Regions from separate parts of the Pseudomonas monachiensis genome, predicted to be linked through region 1. Evidence: predicted binding sites of a transcription regulator. Region 1 holds the regulator's gene; each other region holds the start of a gene.

Region 1 (5,833 bases):
CCCGGATCTGGCACGGGAACTGACCCGCTACCCCAACGAATTTTGCAGAAGCGCGAGCGTGCAGGCCCAATTTATTGATGATTTCGATTTCCAGAGCAGGCATCGCGATGTGAATCCTTTAGCTGAGGTCGCGGTGGCGGACCTGGACGTTCTTCAGGGATTGTTGCAGCGTCTGCCCCAGACGCTCGGTCAGGTAGACGGAACGGTGATGTCCGCCAGTGCAGCCAATGGCAATGGTGACGTAGGCGCGGTTGCTGGCGGCAAAACGAGGCAGCCACTTTAGCAGGTATGTGGAAATGTCCTGAAACATCTCTTCGACATCCGGCTGTGCCGCCAGGTATTCGGCAACCGGTTGATCGAGCCCGGACTGCTCGCGCAATTCCGGTTTCCAGTAAGGGTTTGGCAGGCAGCGCACATCGAAAACCAGGTCGGCGTCCACCGGCATGCCGCGCTTGAAGCCGAAGGACTCGACCAGGAAGGCAGTTCCCGGCTCGGGCTGATTCAACAGGCGCAGTTTGATGGCGTCGCGCAGCTGGTACAGGTTCAGGCTGGTGGTGTTGATCTTGAGATCGGCAAGGTCGGCAATCGGCCCGAGCAGGGCGCTCTCAACGTTGATGGCTTCGGCCAGCGAACGGTTGGCGTTGCTCAGGGGGTGGCGTCGGCGGGTTTCCGAGAAGCGCTTGAGCAGGGTTTCTTCGTCGGCGTCCAGATACAGCACATCGCACTGGATGTGGCGGGCACGGACTTCCTCGAGCAGGTCGGGAAAGCGTGACAGGTGGCTTGGCAGGTTGCGCGCGTCAATGGAAACGGCGACCAGCGGCTGCAACATCTCGGTATGAACCAGGGCGCGCTCGGCCAGCTCCGGCAGCAGGCCGGCGGGCAGGTTGTCGATGCAGTAGTAGCCGTTATCCTCAAGTACGTTGAGGGCGGTACTTTTACCTGAGCCGGAACGGCCACTGACGATGATCAAGCGCATGATTACTGACCGTTTTGCTCGTTCAGGACAACCTGATACAGGGCTTCGTTACTTGCAGCACTACGCAGCTTTTCACGCACGTCCTTGCGGTCGAGCATGCTGGCGATCTGTCGCAGCAGCTCAAGGTGCGCATCGGTGGCGGCTTCCGGGACCAGCAGCACGAACAGCAGGTCAACCGGCGCACCATCGATGGCGTCGAAATCGATAGGGGCGTCCAGGTGCATCAATGCACTGATGGGCGAAACACAGCCCTTGAGACGGCAATGTGGAATGGCGATGCCGTTACCAAACCCGGTGGAACCGAGTTTTTCACGAGCAATCAGTGCCTCGAAGACATCTTGCATCTCCAGGGCCGGCACTTCGCGGGCGATCAGATTGGCAATTTGTTCGAGGGCTTTCTTTTTACTGCCTCCCGGCACGTTCACCAGGGAACGGCCGGGGGTCAGGATACTTTCAAGTCGGATCATGGGTAGGGAGTGTTAACGACCGGTTGCGCCCTGTAGGAGGCTCTGGGTCTTTTCCTTATGCTTTTTGAGTTGTTTATCCAGCTTGTCGGTGAGTGCGTCGATCGCGGCGTACATATCGGTATGCTCCGCGTTGGCGACCACTTCATTCCCGGGAATATGCAGCGTGGCTTCGATTTTCTGCTTCAGTTTTTCGACGGTCATCGTGACCTGCACATTAGTGATCTTGTCGAAATGTCGCTCCAATCGTTCGAGTTTTTCGCCGATGTAGGTGCGAAGAGGTTCGGTCACTTCCAGTTGGTGTCCACTGATGTTGACTTGCATACAGCTTCTCCTTCGTTGCCAGTGCATAAAGCGGTAGACCAGATGATCTACCACTGGAACGCTGTGGCGTGGCCCTACATCAACCGCTTGCGTTCGCTCGAAGGCGCGATCCCGAGGGATTCGCGGTACTTGGCGACGGTGCGGCGAGCCACCTGAATGCCTTGTGCCTCCAGTAAACCAGCGATCTTGCTGTCACTCAACGGCTTTTTCTGATTTTCCGCTGCAACCAGTTTTTTGATGATCGCCCGGATCGCCGTGGACGAGCATTCGCCGCCTTCGGAGGTGCTTACGTGACTGGAAAAAAAGTACTTCAGTTCATAAATGCCCCGGGGGGTGTGCATGAATTTCTGGGTGGTCACCCGTGAAATCGTCGATTCATGCATGCCGACCGCTTCGGCGATGTCATGCAGGACCAGCGGCTTCATGGCTTCGTCGCCGTACTCCAGGAAGCCGCGCTGATGCTCGACGATCTGGGTGGCAACCTTCATCAGGGTTTCATTGCGGCTCTGCAGGCTCTTGATGAACCAGCGGGCTTCCTGCAGCTGATTGCGCATGAAGGTATTGTCGGCGCTGGTGTCGGCGCGGCGCACGAAACCGGCGTACTGGGCATTGACCCGCAGCCGTGGCACCGACTCCTGATTGAGTTCCACCAGCCAGCGCTCGTTGTCCTTGCGCACGATGACGTCAGGAACGACGTACTCGGCTTCGGTGGACTCGATCTGCGAGCCCGGGCGCGGGTTTAGGCTCTGGACCAGCTCGATGACCTGGCGCAGTTCGTCTTCCTTGAGCTTCATGCGGCGCATCAACTGGCTGTAGTCACGGCTGCCAAGCAGGTCGATGTAATCGCTGACCAGGCGCTTGGCTTCGGCCAGCCAAGGGGTCTTGGCAGGCAGCTGGCGCAATTGCAGCAGCAGGCATTCACCGAGGTTGCGGGCGCCGATGCCGGCTGGCTCGAATTGCTGGATGCGGTGCAGGACGGCTTCGATCTCGTCCAGTTCGATGTCCAGTTCCGGGTCGAAGGCTTCGAGGATTTCCTCGAGGGTTTCGTCCAGGTAGCCCTGATTGTTGATGCAGTCGATCAGGGTCACGGCGATCAGGCGATCGGTGTCGGACATCGGGGCCAGGTTCAGTTGCCACAGCAAGTGGCTCTGCAGGCTTTCGCCGGCCGAGGTGCGGGTGGTGAAGTCCCACTCGTCATCATCATTGCTGGGCAGGCTGCTGGCGCTGGTCTGGTAAACGTCTTCCCACGCGGTGTCGACGGGGAGTTCGTTGGGGATACGCTCGTTCCAGTCACCCTCATCGAGGTTATCAACCGTCGGGGCGCTTTCCTGATAGGAAGGTTCCTGGATGTCAGTGTTGGGCTTTTGTTCGGCGTTGTCGGCCAAGGGATCGGAATTGTCGAAGTCGTCGCCTTCTTCCTGGCGTTCGAGCATCGGATTTGACTCCAGGGCCTCCTGGATTTCCTGTTGCAGGTCCAGGGTCGACAATTGGAGCAGGCGGATGGCCTGTTGCAGCTGCGGTGTCATCGTCAGCTGCTGGCCCATTCTCAAGACTAGCGATGGTTTCATGGCAGGGGCTTAACACCTTATTCGCCGGCGCACATGCGCCATCCACTACAGGGCGCCGGGGCGCCAAACTTAAGCAAATTATATGCCTGAAACTAAAGGGTTTGCCTAGAGCGCTGTAACAATAAAAAACTATAAAGCGGTGTTGCTGCGCTGCCCTTGTTGAGGGCTGACCACGCTTGTCGGCACGGTGAGTGCCCGGGCGATGGCCTGGGCACGACTCAGTGCTTACAGGCGGAACTCATGGCCCAGATACACTTCCTTGACCAGGTCGTTGGCCAGGATGGTCTCTGCGTCGCCCTCGGCGATCAGTTGGCCGTCATTGACGATGTAGGCGGTTTCACAGATATCCAGGGTTTCACGAACGTTGTGGTCCGTGATCAGCACGCCAATGCCCTTGGCCTTGAGGTGGTGAATGATCTGCTTGATGTCGCCGACCGAAATCGGGTCCACGCCGGCGAAGGGTTCGTCGAGGAGGATGAATTTCGGGTTGGTGGCCAGGGCGCGGGCGATTTCCACGCGACGACGCTCGCCGCCGGACAGGCTCATGCCCAGGTTGTCGCGGATGTGGCTGATGTGGAATTCCTGCAGCAGGCTTTCCAGTTCCTTGCGACGGCCGGCCTTGTCGAGTTCCTTGCGGGTCTCGAGGATGGCCATGATGTTGTCGGCCACCGACAGCTTGCGAAAGATCGATGCTTCCTGCGGCAAGTAACCGATACCGGCCTTTGCGCGGCCGTGCATCGGCTGGTGGCTGACGTCCAGGTCATCGATCAGGACGCGGCCCTGGTCGGCTTGCACCAGGCCGACGATCATGTAGAAGCAGGTGGTCTTGCCGGCGCCGTTCGGGCCAAGCAGGCCGACGATCTGGCCGCTGTCGATGGACAGGCTGACATCACGCACGACCTGGCGGCTCTTGTAGCTCTTGGCCAGATGCTGAGCTTTCAGAGTTGCCATTACTGGGCCTTTTTCTCGTCGGTTTTCTTCTTCGGCTGGATCACCATGTCGATACGCGGACGCGCCTCGGTGACCTTGCTGCCTGTAGCGCGACCGGCGCTGGCGAGCTTCTTGTCGGTGTCGTAGACAATTTTCTCGCCTTGGGTGACGTTGTTGTCCTTGTCGACAACTTTGGCCTTGTCGATCAGTACGACGCGATTTTGCGCGGCGTGGTACTGGATCGTCACGCCCCAGCCCTGCACGGGCTTGGTGTCGCCAGCCGTTTGCAATTGCTCGAAGTACGCCAGGTTGCCCACCGAGGTCACTACGTCAATGTCGCCAGTCGGGGTGCGGGTGATGGTAACGGTGTTGCCTGTCACCTTCATCGAGCCTTGGGTGATGATCACGTCACCCTTATAGGTAGCAATACCTTGCTTGTCGTCCAGTTGGGCATCGTCGGCCTGGATGCGGATAGGCTGCTGTTGATCTTCCGGCAGAGCCCAGGCGCTCACGCTTCCCAGTGCTGCGCCCAGACTGAGCAAAATCGGGAGGGTTTTAACGAGCCTCATACTGTCCTCTTACGTTCGATAGCAGGTGTATCCTGCTTTCTTTCAAATACGCTTTCATTCCCTTGCCAGTCGATACACCGCCAGCGCCGTCGATTCTAACGTCTTGCTCGGTCTGCGCATATTGCTGCTGCGGGAACACGGTCATGCGGGTGCTGGTGATCAGGGTTCTACGGTTTTTCTCGTCGAAACGCGTGATGCGCACGTCATCGATCAGTTCGACCTGCGTGCCATCAGGATTGACCTCGCCGCGCAGGCTCTGGACGTGCCACGGGAATTCAGTGCCGCGGAACACATTCAGGTCGGGGTTGGTCAGCAATGTCACCTCGGTCGCCTTCAGGTGCTCGACCTTGTCGGACACCAGATCATATTGCAGCTTGCCGTCGGGCAGGTACTGCACGCTGTGGGCGTTGATGGCGTAATAGTCGATCGCGCTCTCATCGACCGGCGTTACCGGCTTGTCGAGGAAGCGTTCCGGGCTGATGTTCCAGTAGCCAACCGCGGCGAATATTGCCGCGATGCAAGTGAACATCAGGGTGTTGCGAAACTTTTTGCTCAGCATAGTGGGCTCACAGGTACGCCGCATTGGCCGCATCGAGGCGGTCCTGGGCGCGCAGGATCAATTCGCAGAATTCGCGAGCGGCACCTTCGCCACCGCGGGCGAGGGTGATGCCGTGAGCGTGTTCACGCACGAAACCGGCGGCATTGGCCACCGCCATGCCCAGGCCGACGCGACGAATCACCGGCAGGTCCGGCAGGTCGTCGCCGAGGTAGGCCACCTGTTCATAGCTCAGGTTGAGTTGGGCCAGCAGTTCGTCGAGTACCACCAGTTTATCTTCGCGACCCTGATAGAGGTGCGGGATACCGAGGTTTTTGGCCCGCCGCTCGACCACCGGGGTCTTGCGGCCACTGATGATGGCGGTCTGCACGCCGGCGGCCATCAGCATCTTGATGCCCTGGCCGTCGAGGGTGTTGAAGGTCTTGAACTCGCTGCCGTCTTCGAGG
Region 2 (5,833 bases), 990 kb from region 1:
TCAGGCGCTTTTCTCGAAGAACGCCCGCGTGGCACGAAGGTGTGCCGTTCCACCCCTGCTGCCCGGGTTAAATGAGCTTAGATGCAAGGACAGATAAAAAAGTTGATGCAACAAAATGTCATAAGTCGACCCTTCGTCGAATAGTGCTTCCCGGCAACGGGAGCCATTCTCAGTAAAGGATTAAGCCCATCATCCAGCGCAGAGCCGATCATACCGGGGTTTGGCCAATAAATACGCTACAACTGCTCTGTTACTTATGGCGTTAGCACATGAACGGTTACGTCCTTATGACAAAACGATCATTCCCTCGATGTGACGCATTGGTTAGAACTCAATACAGGTTGGCGCCGCAATGACGCCAACACCTTGGCTCGTCACGCCGGCAACGAGCCCCCAACGGCAGAGTTTTTCTGCCAGACCTCAATAGAGGTCGACGCGATAAATACAGTCAACAAGTGAGGGCAACACCCTATGAGAAGACTTAAGCGTGATCCGTTGGAAAGAGCATTTTTGCGCGGATATCAATATGGCGTTGGTGGTAAATCCCGTGAGCTTTGCCCATTTACTCTACCGTCGGTACGTCAAGCCTGGATCAACGGCTGGCGAGAAGGACGCGGCGACAACTGGGACGGTATGACCGGCACTGCGGGAATCCACAGACTCAACGAACTTCACGCCGTCGGCTAATTACAGGGCACAACACTCCGACACGACAATCTGACTTTGTACTGAATTAACCACGCACGTCCCATCCGGACGGCGGGCTCCGGCCCAGGGGCTCCTTTATGGAGCCCTTTTTTATGCCTGTCCCATACCCCCCATTACCTTGTAGGAGCTGCCGAAGGCTGCGATCTTTTGACCTTGATTTCTAAAATCAAAAGATCGCAGCCTTCGGCAGCTCCAACAGGGGTTCAGCGTAGCGCTGCGATTGCGTCTACCGACTCACGAATCAGCGCCGGGCCTTTGTAGATGAAGCCCGAATAGATCTGCACCAGGCTCGCGCCCGCTGCGATTTTCTCGGCCGCGTGCTTGCCTTCGGTAATGCCGCCCGCCGCAATGATCGGCAAACGCCCACCCAGCTCCGACGCCAGCACTTGCACGGTGTGGGTGCTCTTGTCACGAACCGGTGCGCCGGACAGGCCACCGGCTTCTTCGCCATGCTCCATGCCTTCGACGCCTGCGCGGCTCAGGGTGGTGTTGGTGGCGATGACGGCATCCATCCCGGTTTCGATCAGCGCTTGCGCAACTTGTGCGGTTTCTTCGTCGCTCATGTCCGGCGCGATCTTGATCGCCAGCGGTACATGCTTGCCATGACGCAATGCCAGTTCCGCGCGGCGCTCGGCCAGATCGGCCAGCAACTGCTTGAGCGAGTCACCGAATTGCAGGCTGCGCAGGCCCGGCGTGTTCGGCGAACTGACGTTGACCGTCACATAGCTGGCGTGGGCATAGACCTTGTCCAGGCAGATCAGGTAGTCGTCCACGGCACGCTCGACCGGCGTATCGAAGTTCTTGCCGATGTTGATGCCCAGCACGCCTTTGTACTTGGCCGCCGCCACGCGGGCCAGCAGGTGATCGACACCGAGGTTGTTGAAACCCATGCGGTTGATGATCGCCTCGGCTTCCGGCAAGCGGAACAGACGTGGCTTCGGGTTACCCGGCTGCGGACGCGGCGTGATGGTGCCGATTTCGACAAAACCGAAACCCAGCTGGGCGAAACCATCGATGGCTGCGCCGTTCTTGTCCAGGCCGGCGGCCAGACCTACCGGATTCGGGAAATCCAGGCCCATGACATTCACCGGCAGCTTCGCCGGGGCCTTGCACAGCAAGCCGTTGAGCCCAAGACGCCCGCCCGCGCCGATCAGGTCCAGGGACAGATCGTGGGAGGTTTCCGGGGAGAGTTTGAACAACAGCTGACGGGCCAGGGTGTACATGGGCGGATTTGACTCGATTGGCGGCGAATTGAGGCGGCGATTATAGCCGGGCAACGGGGTGGCAAGCGAGGCGCGTGATCAAATCAACGGATAATGGCATATGCCTTGCACCACTCTGGGCACCAGCACCCATGCCAACGACCGAATGTGTGCAAAGACAATGGCGTCGTCCCCGGCCTGCTCAAGCAAGAACTCGGGACGACGTTTTTTTTGCAAGGTGAACACGCGATGAACGAACCGTCAGCCGGCCCCCTGGCTTGGGTCAATGGCAGCGATGCCCCGGAAAAAACCGAAATCAATCTCGGCTTCATGGCCCTGAGCGACTGCGCTTCTGTGGTTGTCGCCGCCACACAGGGCTTCGCCCAGCCCCACGGTTTGACCCTGAACCTCAAGCGGCAATCGTCCTGGGCCAACCTGCGGGACAAACTGGTCAGCGGCGAACTCGATGCCGCCCACAGCCTCTATGGCCTGATTTACGCCGTTCACCTGGGCATCGGTGGCGTGGCCGCGACCGACATGGCCGTGTTGATGGGCCTGAACCGGAACGGTCAGAGCATCAATCTGTCCCACGGCCTGCAGGCGCTTGGAGTGACCAGTCCTGAAGCACTGGATCGGCACGTGCACCAAACTCGCTCAAAACTCACCTTCGCCCAGACGTTTCCCACCGGCACCCACGCCATGTGGTTGTATTACTGGCTCGCCAGCCAGGGCATTCACCCGCTGCTGGATGTCGACAGCGTGGTGGTGCCGCCACCGCAAATGGTCGCGCACCTGCGGGCCGGGCGTATCGACGGGTTCTGCGTCGGCGAACCCTGGTCCGCCAGCGCCGTGCAACAGGACCTCGGTTTCACCCTGGCCACGACCCAGACCATCTGGCCCGATCATCCGGAAAAGGTCCTCGGCTGCACCCGTGCGTTCGTCGAGCAATACCCCAATACCGCCCGGGTGTTGGTGATGGCGATTCTGGAAGCCAGCCGCTTCATCGAAGAAAGCACCGAAAATCGCCGCAGCACCGCACAACTGCTCAGTGCCGCGCAGTACCTTGACGCACCACTGGACTGCATCGAACCGCGCCTTCTGGGCGAATACGCCGACGGCCTTGGCCACCGCTGGCAAGACCCGCACGCGCTGCGCCTGCACGGGGACGGCGAGGTCAACCTGCCGTACCTGTCCGACGGCATGTGGTTCATGACCCAGTTCCGCCGCTGGGGCTTGTTGCGCGATGACCCGGACTATCTCGCGGTGGCCCGGCAGGTCCAGCAACTGGACCTCTACCGTGAAGCCGCCCGTGCCGTCGGCGTCGCTTCGTCAGCCGGGGAAATGCGCAGCAGTCAGTTGATCGACGGCAAAATCTGGGACGGCTCGGACCCGGCCGGTTATGCCCGCAGTTTCAAACTGCATGCAATGAGCGACAGCTCGCACCGATCCGCCAGCCGCTGACAGGAGACCACGAACATGCTGCGTATCCTGCTGATCAACGACACCGCCAAAAAAGTCGGACGCCTGAAGGCCGCCCTGACCGAAGCCGGATTCGAAGTGATCGATGAATCCGGCCTGACCATCGACTTGCCCGAACGCGTCGAAACGGTGCGTCCGGATGTAATTCTGATCGATACCGAGTCACCGGGCCGCGATGTCATGGAACAAGTGGTGCTGGTGACGCGCGACCAGCCACGCCCGATTGTGATGTTCACGGACGAACACGACCCCGATGTGATGCGCCAGGCGATCAAGTCCGGGGTCAGTGCCTACATCGTCGAAGGCATTCACGCACAACGCCTGCAGCCGATTCTCGATGTGGCCATGGCACGCTTCGAGAGTGACCAGGCCTTGCGCGCCCAGTTGCATGCCCGCGACCAGCAATTGGCCGAGCGCAAGCGCATCGAACTGGCCAAGGGGCTGCTGATGAAAATGAAGGACTGCAACGAGGAAGAGGCCTACACACTGATGCGCCGCCAGGCGATGAGCCGCCAGCAGAAGCTGATTCAAGTGGCGGAGCAGATTATTGCCATGAGTGAATTATTGGGTTGAACAACAAAAGATCGCAGCCTTCGGCAGCTCCTACGGGGTGCACAGATTCCCCTGTAGGAGCTGCCGAAGGCTGCGATTTTTTTGCTTTACACAAATTTCCGATATGGCACAGATCTGGCTAGGTAATCACTACAGGTAACCAACGGCGGTTGCCCCACCTACGACAAAGACGTCGCTCACCTCATTTGCCCTTGGCGGATCGGGTGGCGGCGTTTTTTCGTTTTGGCCCCAGAGCACGGGGCCGGTGGTGCGGCCGTATCGGCGCCCCACCTGCAAGCTCATGACTCCTTTCGAGACTCTTCACAGCTGAGGTGCGCAATGAATTCAAGCTTCTGGAAATCCGGCCATACACCCACATTGTTCGCAGCGTTCCTCTATTTCGACCTGAGTTTCATGGTCTGGTACCTGCTCGGTCCTTTGGCGGTGCAGATCGCCGCTGACCTGCAGCTGACGACACAGCAACGGGGGCTGGTGGTCGCCACGCCGATTCTGGCCGGGGCGGTGTTGCGCTTCGTGATGGGGATGCTGGCTGATCGCCTGTCGCCCAAAACCGCCGGCCTGATCGGCCAGGTCATCGTGATCTGCGCCCTGTTCGGCGCCTGGAAACTCGGGATCCACAGCTACGAGCAAGCCTTGCTGCTGGGCCTGTTCCTCGGCATGGCCGGCGCTTCGTTCGCCGTCGCCCTCCCCCTGGCCTCCCAGTGGTATCCGCCGCAGCATCAAGGCAAGGCCATGGGCATCGCCGGCGCGGGTAACTCGGGCACGGTCCTCGCGGCATTGATCGCCCCGGTGCTGGCGGCGGCGTTTGGCTGGAGCAACGTGTTCGGCTTTGCCCTGATTCCGTTGATCCTGACCCTGGTCGTCTTCGCCTGGCTGGCCCGCAATGCCCCCGAGCGGCCAAAAGCCAAATCCATGGCCGACTACTTCAAGGCCTTGGGTGATCGTGACAGCTGGTGGTTCATGTTTTTCTACAGCGTGACGTTCGGCGGTTTCATCGGCCTGGCCAGCGCCCTGCCCGGTTATTTCAACGACCAGTACGGCCTGAACCCGGTGACTGCCGGCTACTACACCGCTGCCTGCGTGTTCGGTGGCAGCCTGATGCGCCCCCTGGGTGGTGCACTGGCTGACCGGTTTGGCGGCATTCGGACCCTGTTGGCGATGTACACCGTCGCGGCGACCTGCATTGCCGTGGTCGGCTTCAACCTGCCGAGTTCCTACGCCGCCCTGGCACTTTTCGTCTGCACCATGCTCGGTCTGGGCGCAGGCAATGGCGCGGTATTCCAGTTGGTGCCCCAGCGTTTTCGCCGGGAAATCGGCGTGATGACCGGCCTGATCGGCATGGCCGGCGGTATCGGCGGGTTTGCCCTCGCGGCCGGCATGGGCGCGATCAAGCAAAGCACCGGCAGCTATCAACTGGCGCTGTGGTTGTTCGCCAGCCTCGGCGTCCTGGCCTGGTTCGGTCTGCACGGCGTGAAACGTCGCTGGAGAACCACCTGGGGTTCGGCCGCCGTGACGGCTGCGCGGGTCTGAGGCCTCGATGAGCCTGCAACTGAGTTTCGCCGAAGCCAGTGCCATCGGTCCCCGCGAGGAAAACCAGGATGCCCTGCGCCTGGTCACGCCGGCTCCGGCGCTGGCCGCGAGCAAGGGTTACCTGTTCGCGATTGCCGACGGTGTCAGCCAGTGCGTCGATGGCGGTCTGGCCGCCCGTTCGACGCTGCAGGCCCTGGCGCTGGATTACTACGCCACGCCGGAAACCTGGAGCGTCGCACAGGCGCTCGATCGTCTGTTGCTGGCGCAGAACCGCTGGTTGCAGGCCAATGGCGGCGGACAACCGCTGCTGACCACCCTCAGTGCGCTGGTCCTGCGTGGCC
Region 3 (5,833 bases), 3.1 Mb from region 1:
TCAATAGGGCGATATTGAGTCTTGTAGTTCATTTTTTTGCAGTTTTTGATCCAGTAGCCGAGGTAGACCGCATCCAGCCCCAGCCGCCTGGCCTCGGCGATTTGCCAGAGGATTGCATAGCGCCCAAGGCTGCGGCGCTCTTCGGCCGGTTCGTAGAAGGTGTAGACCGCCGAAAGACCGTTCGGCAGTAAATCGGTGACGGCGACGGCCAGAAGCTGGCCGTTCAGGCGGAACTCGTAAAATCGGGAAAACGGCAGGTCCCGCACCAGGAATGTCGAGAACTGGTCGCGACTCGGCGGATACATGTCGCCATCGGCGTGACGCTGTTCGATATAGCGCTGGTAAAGGTCGAAGTACTCTTCATTGAAGCCGGGCCTGGCCGGGCGCACCTGCAAATCCACGTTGCGCTTGAAGATGCGTTTCTGTTGCCGGTTGGGCGTGAACTGCCCCACGGGAATGCGCGCCGGAACGCAGGCATTGCAATTCTGGCAATGCGGCCGATAGAGATGATCGCCACTGCGACGAAACCCCATTTCCGACAGGTCTGCATAGACATGCACATCCATGGGCTGACTAGGGTCGAGAAACAGGGTTGTGGCCTGCTCCTCGGGCAGATAACTGCAAGAGTGCGGCTGAGTGGCATAGAACTTCAAACGCGCCAACTCGGTCATGATCAACCCTCGGGATAATGCTTTTGAATAAGTGTAAGCCACACGGGAGAAAGTCGCTCAGCAAACCCAGGTGGCGGTGTTGGCTTGGTCCAGGTGCCTGGCCAGATAGCTGGCAAATTCACGGCGAGGAATGGCGCGTGCGCCCAGGCTGTGCAGGTGGTCGGTGGGCATCTGGCAATCGATCAGTACAAAACCCGAGTCTTTCAGATGCCGCACCAGTGTGGCAAAGCCGAATTTCGAGGCGTTGTCGGCGAGGCTGAACATGGATTCGCCGAAAAACAGCTGGCCCATTGCCAGGCCGTAGAGCCCGCCCACGAGTTCGTCCCCGTCCCACACTTCCACCGAGTGCGCGTGTCCACGCCTGTGCAGCTCGATGTAGGCGTCCTGCATGGCCTCGGTAATCCACGTGCCGTCAGCGTACTCCCGGGGGGCTGCACAGGCGCGGATGACGGCAGCGAAGTCCTGGTCAAAGGTCACTTGATAGCGTTGCTGGCGCAGCAGTTTGTTCAGACTGCGCGAGATGTGCAATTCGTCGGGAAACAGCACGGTACGCGGGTCCGGCGACCACCAGAGGATCGGCTGGCCTTCGGAAAACCATGGGAAGCAGCCGTGGCGATAAGCCGAGATCAGCCGATCGGCAGACAGATCACCACCGGCAGCCAGAAGCCCGTTGGGGTCGCGCATGGCCTTTTCCAGCGGTGGGAAATGCAAGGTGTTGCGTTGTAACCAAGTCAGCATGGCATCCAGGCTTGCAGAAGGGGAGGGCAGTGGCGGGTGTTGGCCCGCCATAAAGTTTGCCTTTAAACGGTTGGAATGTCGTCGAGGTATTTTTCAGCGTCCAGCGCCGCCATGCAACCGGCCCCGGCAGATGTAACGGCCTGGCGATAAACGTGGTCGGCCACGTCGCCGGCGGCAAACACCCCTGCAATCGCCGTAGCGGTGGCATCGCCTTCGCTGCCACCCTTGACCTGCAGATATCCGTCGCGCATTTCCAGCTGGCCCGCGAACAGGTCGGTGTTGGGTTTGTGGCCGATGGCGATAAACACCCCGGCCAATGTCAGCTCCTTGGTTTCACCGGTGTGGCTGTCCCGCAGGCGGGCGCCGGTCACGCCGCTGGCATTGCCGAGCACTTCGTCCAGGTTCTGGTTCCAGTGCAGGCGGACATTGCCATTGGCGGCTTTTTCGAAGAGTTTGTCCTGGAGGATCTTCTCCGAGCGCAGCTTGTCGCGCCGATGGATCAGGTGCACTTCCTTGGCGATGTTCGACAGGTACAAGGCTTCCTCGACCGCCGTATTGCCGCCGCCGACCACCGCAACCACCTGATTGCGATAGAAAAATCCATCACAGGTCGCGCACGCCGACACTCCTTTGCCGGCAAACGCTTCCTCCGACGGCAGACCCAGGTATTGCGCGCTGGCGCCGGTGGCAATGATCAGTGCGTCGCAGGTGTAGGTTCCGCCATCGCCAATCAGCTCGAACGGCCGTTGTTGCAACTTGGCGGTATGGATGTGGTCGTAAACGATCTCGGTGGCAAAGCGTTCGGCGTGTTTTTGCATGCGATCCATCAGCACCGGCCCGGTCAGGCCTTCAACGTCCCCTGGCCAGTTATCCACTTCGACGGTGGTGGTGAGCTGGCCACCCGCCTGGATGCCGGTAATGACAACGGGCTTGAGGTTGGCGCGGGCGGCATACACGGCCGCGCTGTAACCGGCGGGGCCGGAGCCCAGGATGATCAGGCGTGAATGCTTCGCTTCGCTCATAAAAACACCTCATAAGCCTTTGTCACAAAAGAGAATGCATGCTCAAATTGAACAGCATGTCATATGCTTTTGACTATGCTACACCCAAGGGTCTCAAGCATGGCGTCGTGCGTACAAACCCGTACAATGCCCTGCGTGTTACATATATTCAGTGCGCGCCATGTTTATAAAAACCGGGGCGCAGTGTTAAAAGTAGTCCCGGTAACGCGTGTTAACTTTTTTACCTGCCTGGATTGGGCAGTTTTTTCGCGGTTTTTATAGACATTCACCAGATGGACGCGCCCATGGCGCAGGAAAAGAAGCGTTTTGAAGAAATCCACCGCAGCACCTAAACCAGCCGTCGTACCGCTCTGGCGCCAGCACTTGCACTACCGACTCAAGGAAGGTGCGCTGATCGCCATCGGTGCCTTGTGCCTGTTCTTGATGATGGCCTTGTTGACCTACGGCAAGGACGATCCGGGCTGGAGTCATAACAGCAAGATCGACGATGTGCAGAACTTCGGCGGGCCAGCGGGCTCCTACAGCGCCGATATCCTGTTCATGGTGCTGGGTTACTTCGCCTACATCTTCCCGTTGCTGCTGGCCGTCAAGGCGTACCAGATCTTCCGCCAGCGTCACGAACCGTGGCAGTGGAGCGGTTGGCTGTTCTCCTGGCGCCTGATCGGCCTGGTGTTCCTGGTGCTGTCGGGGGCCGCGCTGGCCCATATCCATTTTCATGCCGCGACCGGTCTGCCGGCCGGTGCGGGTGGCGCGCTGGGGGAAAGCCTCGGCGAACTGGCCAGGAACGCCCTGAATATCCAGGGCAGCACGCTGTTGTTCATTGCCTTGTTCCTGTTCGGCCTGACTGTGTTTACCGATCTGTCGTGGTTCAAGGTGATGGACATCACCGGCAAAATCACCCTCGACCTGTTCGAGCTGTTCCAGGGCGCCGCCAATCGCTGGTGGGCTGCCCGTACCGAGCGCAAACAACTGGTTGCCCGGTTGCGTGAAGTCGATGATCGTATGGATGAAGTGGTCGCGCCGACCGTCACCGACAAGCGCGAGCAGGCCAAGGTCAAGGAACGCCTGATCGAACGTGAGCAAGCCCTGAGCAAGCACATGTCCGAGCGTGAGAAGCAGGTGCCGCCGGTGATTGCGCCCGCGCCGCCAAAGCCCGCCGCGCCGAGCAAGCGCGTCGAGAAAGAGAAGCAGGCGCCGCTGTTCGTCGACAGCGCCGTGGAAGGCACCTTGCCGCCGATCTCGATTCTCGACCCGGCGGAAAAGAAACAGCTCAATTACTCGCCTGAATCCCTGGCTGCGGTTGGCCACCTGCTGGAAATCAAGCTCAAGGAATTCGGCGTCGAAGTCACGGTGGATTCGATTCACCCGGGCCCGGTGATCACCCGTTACGAGATCCAGCCGGCGGCCGGGGTCAAGGTCAGCCGTATTTCAAACCTGGCCAAAGACCTTGCCCGCTCCCTGGCCGTGACCAGCGTGCGCGTGGTGGAAGTGATTCCGGGCAAGACCACGGTCGGTATCGAGATTCCCAACGAAGACCGGCAGATCGTGCGTTTCTCCGAGGTGTTGTCGACCCCCGAGTACGACAACTTCAAATCCCCGGTCACCCTGGCCCTGGGCCACGACATCGGCGGCAAGCCGGTGATCACTGACCTGGCGAAGATGCCGCACCTGCTGGTGGCCGGTACCACCGGTTCCGGTAAGTCGGTGGGTGTGAACGCGATGATCCTGTCGATCCTGTTCAAGTCCGGCCCGGAAGACGCCAAGCTGATCATGATCGACCCGAAAATGCTTGAGCTGTCGATCTACGAAGGCATTCCGCACCTGCTGTGCCCGGTGGTCACCGACATGAAGGACGCCGCCAACGCCCTGCGCTGGAGCGTTGCCGAGATGGAGCGACGCTACAAGCTGATGGCCAAGATGGGGGTGCGAAACCTGTCGGGCTTCAACGCCAAGGTCAAGGAAGCCCAGGACGCCGGCGAGCCGTTGAGCGATCCGCTGTACAAGCGCGAAAGCATCCACGACGAAGCGCCGCTGCTGAGCAAGCTGCCGACCATCGTGGTGGTGGTCGACGAATTTGCCGACATGATGATGATCGTCGGCAAGAAGGTTGAAGAACTGATTGCCCGTATCGCGCAAAAGGCGCGTGCGGCCGGTATCCACTTGATCCTGGCGACCCAGCGTCCGTCGGTGGATGTGATCACCGGTCTGATCAAGGCCAACATCCCGACCCGCATGGCGTTCCAGGTATCGAGCAAGATCGACTCGCGGACCATCATCGACCAGGGCGGCGCCGAACAACTGCTCGGCCACGGTGACATGCTCTACATGCCACCGGGCACCAGCCTGCCGATTCGTGTTCACGGTGCTTTCGTGTCCGACGATGAGGTTCACCGCGTGGTGGAAGCCTGGAAGCTGCGGGGCGCGCCGGAATACAACGACGACATCCTCAATGGCGTCGAAGAGGCGGGCAGCGGCTTTGAAGGCAGCAGTGGTGGCGGCGACGGTGACGATCCCGAGGCCGATGCGCTGTACGACGAAGCCGTGCAGTTCGTGCTGGAAAGCCGTCGCGCCTCCATTTCCGCGGTTCAGCGCAAACTGAAGATCGGCTACAACCGCGCCGCGCGCATGATCGAAGCCATGGAAATGGCCGGGGTCGTGACGTCCATGAACACCAACGGTTCGCGTGAAGTCCTGGCCCCGGGCCCGGTGCGCGACTGACCCGAGTATGAAAAGGGTGGTGCCTTTGGCGCCGCCCGCACTCCCACGAATGTTATGAGGACTCCCATGCGTCTGATCCGCATGCTGTTGCTGCCGGTACTGGCCTTGACCACGCTCCAGGCTAACGCCGATGACAAGGACGTGGCGCGCCTGACCCAACTGCTGGAAAAATCCCAGACCCTGACCGCACGTTTCTCGCAACTGACCCTCGATGGCACCGGCACCCAGTTGCAGGAAACTGCTGGCGAGATGTCGCTGCAGCGTCCTGGCCTGTTCTACTGGCACACCGATGCGCCAGCCGAACAGACCATGATCTCCGATGGCAAGAAAGTCACCCTGTGGGACCCGGACCTGGAACAGGCCACCATCAAGAACCTCGACCAGCGCCTGACCCAGACCCCGGCCTTGCTGTTGTCCGGTGACGTGTCCAAGATCAGCCAGAGCTTCGACATCAGCGCCAAGGAAGCCGGTGGGGTGATCGACTTCACTCTCAAGCCGAAAACCAAGGACACCCTGTTCGACAGCCTGCGCCTGTCGTTCCGCAATGGCCTGGTCAATGATATGCAACTGATCGACAGCGTTGGTCAGCGCACCAATATCCTGTTCACCGGGGTGAAGGCCAACGAGCCGATCCCGGCGTCCAAGTTCAAGTTCGATATCCCGAAAGGGGCTGACGTAATTCAG

Evidence for each region. Region 1 encodes sigma-54, which starts transcription at its own class of promoters, with help from an activator protein. Its sites were predicted from a motif close to ANTGGCATNNANNTTGCTNT; they were not measured.
Region 2: ACMDB8_RS08345 (CmpA/NrtA family ABC transporter substrate-binding protein) is a predicted target of sigma-54. The motif match lies at 2,024-2,043, and genes of this name have one in related genera.
Region 3: ACMDB8_RS17615 (DNA translocase FtsK) is a predicted target of sigma-54. The motif match lies at 2,482-2,501, and genes of this name have one in related genera.

Annotation. Positions count from the first base shown of each region.
Region 1 covers NZ_CP178857.1:849,634-855,466, forward strand. The annotation lists gene ACMDB8_RS03660 (HPr family phosphocarrier protein) at 1-103, opposite strand, end outside; gene rapZ (RNase adapter RapZ) at 119-976, opposite strand; gene ptsN (PTS IIA-like nitrogen regulatory protein PtsN) at 979-1,443, opposite strand; gene hpf (ribosome hibernation-promoting factor, HPF/YfiA family) at 1,456-1,764, opposite strand; gene ACMDB8_RS03680 (RNA polymerase factor sigma-54) at 1,839-3,332, opposite strand; gene lptB (LPS export ABC transporter ATP-binding protein) at 3,558-4,283, opposite strand; gene lptA (lipopolysaccharide transport periplasmic protein LptA) at 4,283-4,831, opposite strand; gene lptC (LPS export ABC transporter periplasmic protein LptC) at 4,818-5,390, opposite strand; gene ACMDB8_RS03700 (KdsC family phosphatase) at 5,398-5,833, opposite strand, start outside.
Region 2 covers NZ_CP178857.1:1,840,547-1,846,379, reverse strand. The annotation lists gene rmf (ribosome modulation factor) at 472-687, shown strand; gene ACMDB8_RS08350 (quinone-dependent dihydroorotate dehydrogenase) at 912-1,931, opposite strand; gene ACMDB8_RS08345 (CmpA/NrtA family ABC transporter substrate-binding protein) at 2,160-3,371, shown strand; gene ACMDB8_RS08340 (ANTAR domain-containing response regulator) at 3,387-3,962, shown strand; gene ACMDB8_RS08335 (nitrate/nitrite transporter) at 4,281-5,492, shown strand; gene ACMDB8_RS08330 (protein kinase domain-containing protein) at 5,500-5,833, shown strand, end outside.
Region 3 covers NZ_CP178857.1:3,902,033-3,907,865, reverse strand. The annotation lists gene ACMDB8_RS17630 (arginyltransferase) at 1-671, opposite strand, end outside; gene aat (leucyl/phenylalanyl-tRNA--protein transferase) at 729-1,409, opposite strand; gene trxB (thioredoxin-disulfide reductase) at 1,472-2,431, opposite strand; gene ACMDB8_RS17615 (DNA translocase FtsK) at 2,738-5,149, shown strand; gene lolA (outer membrane lipoprotein chaperone LolA) at 5,216-5,833, shown strand, end outside.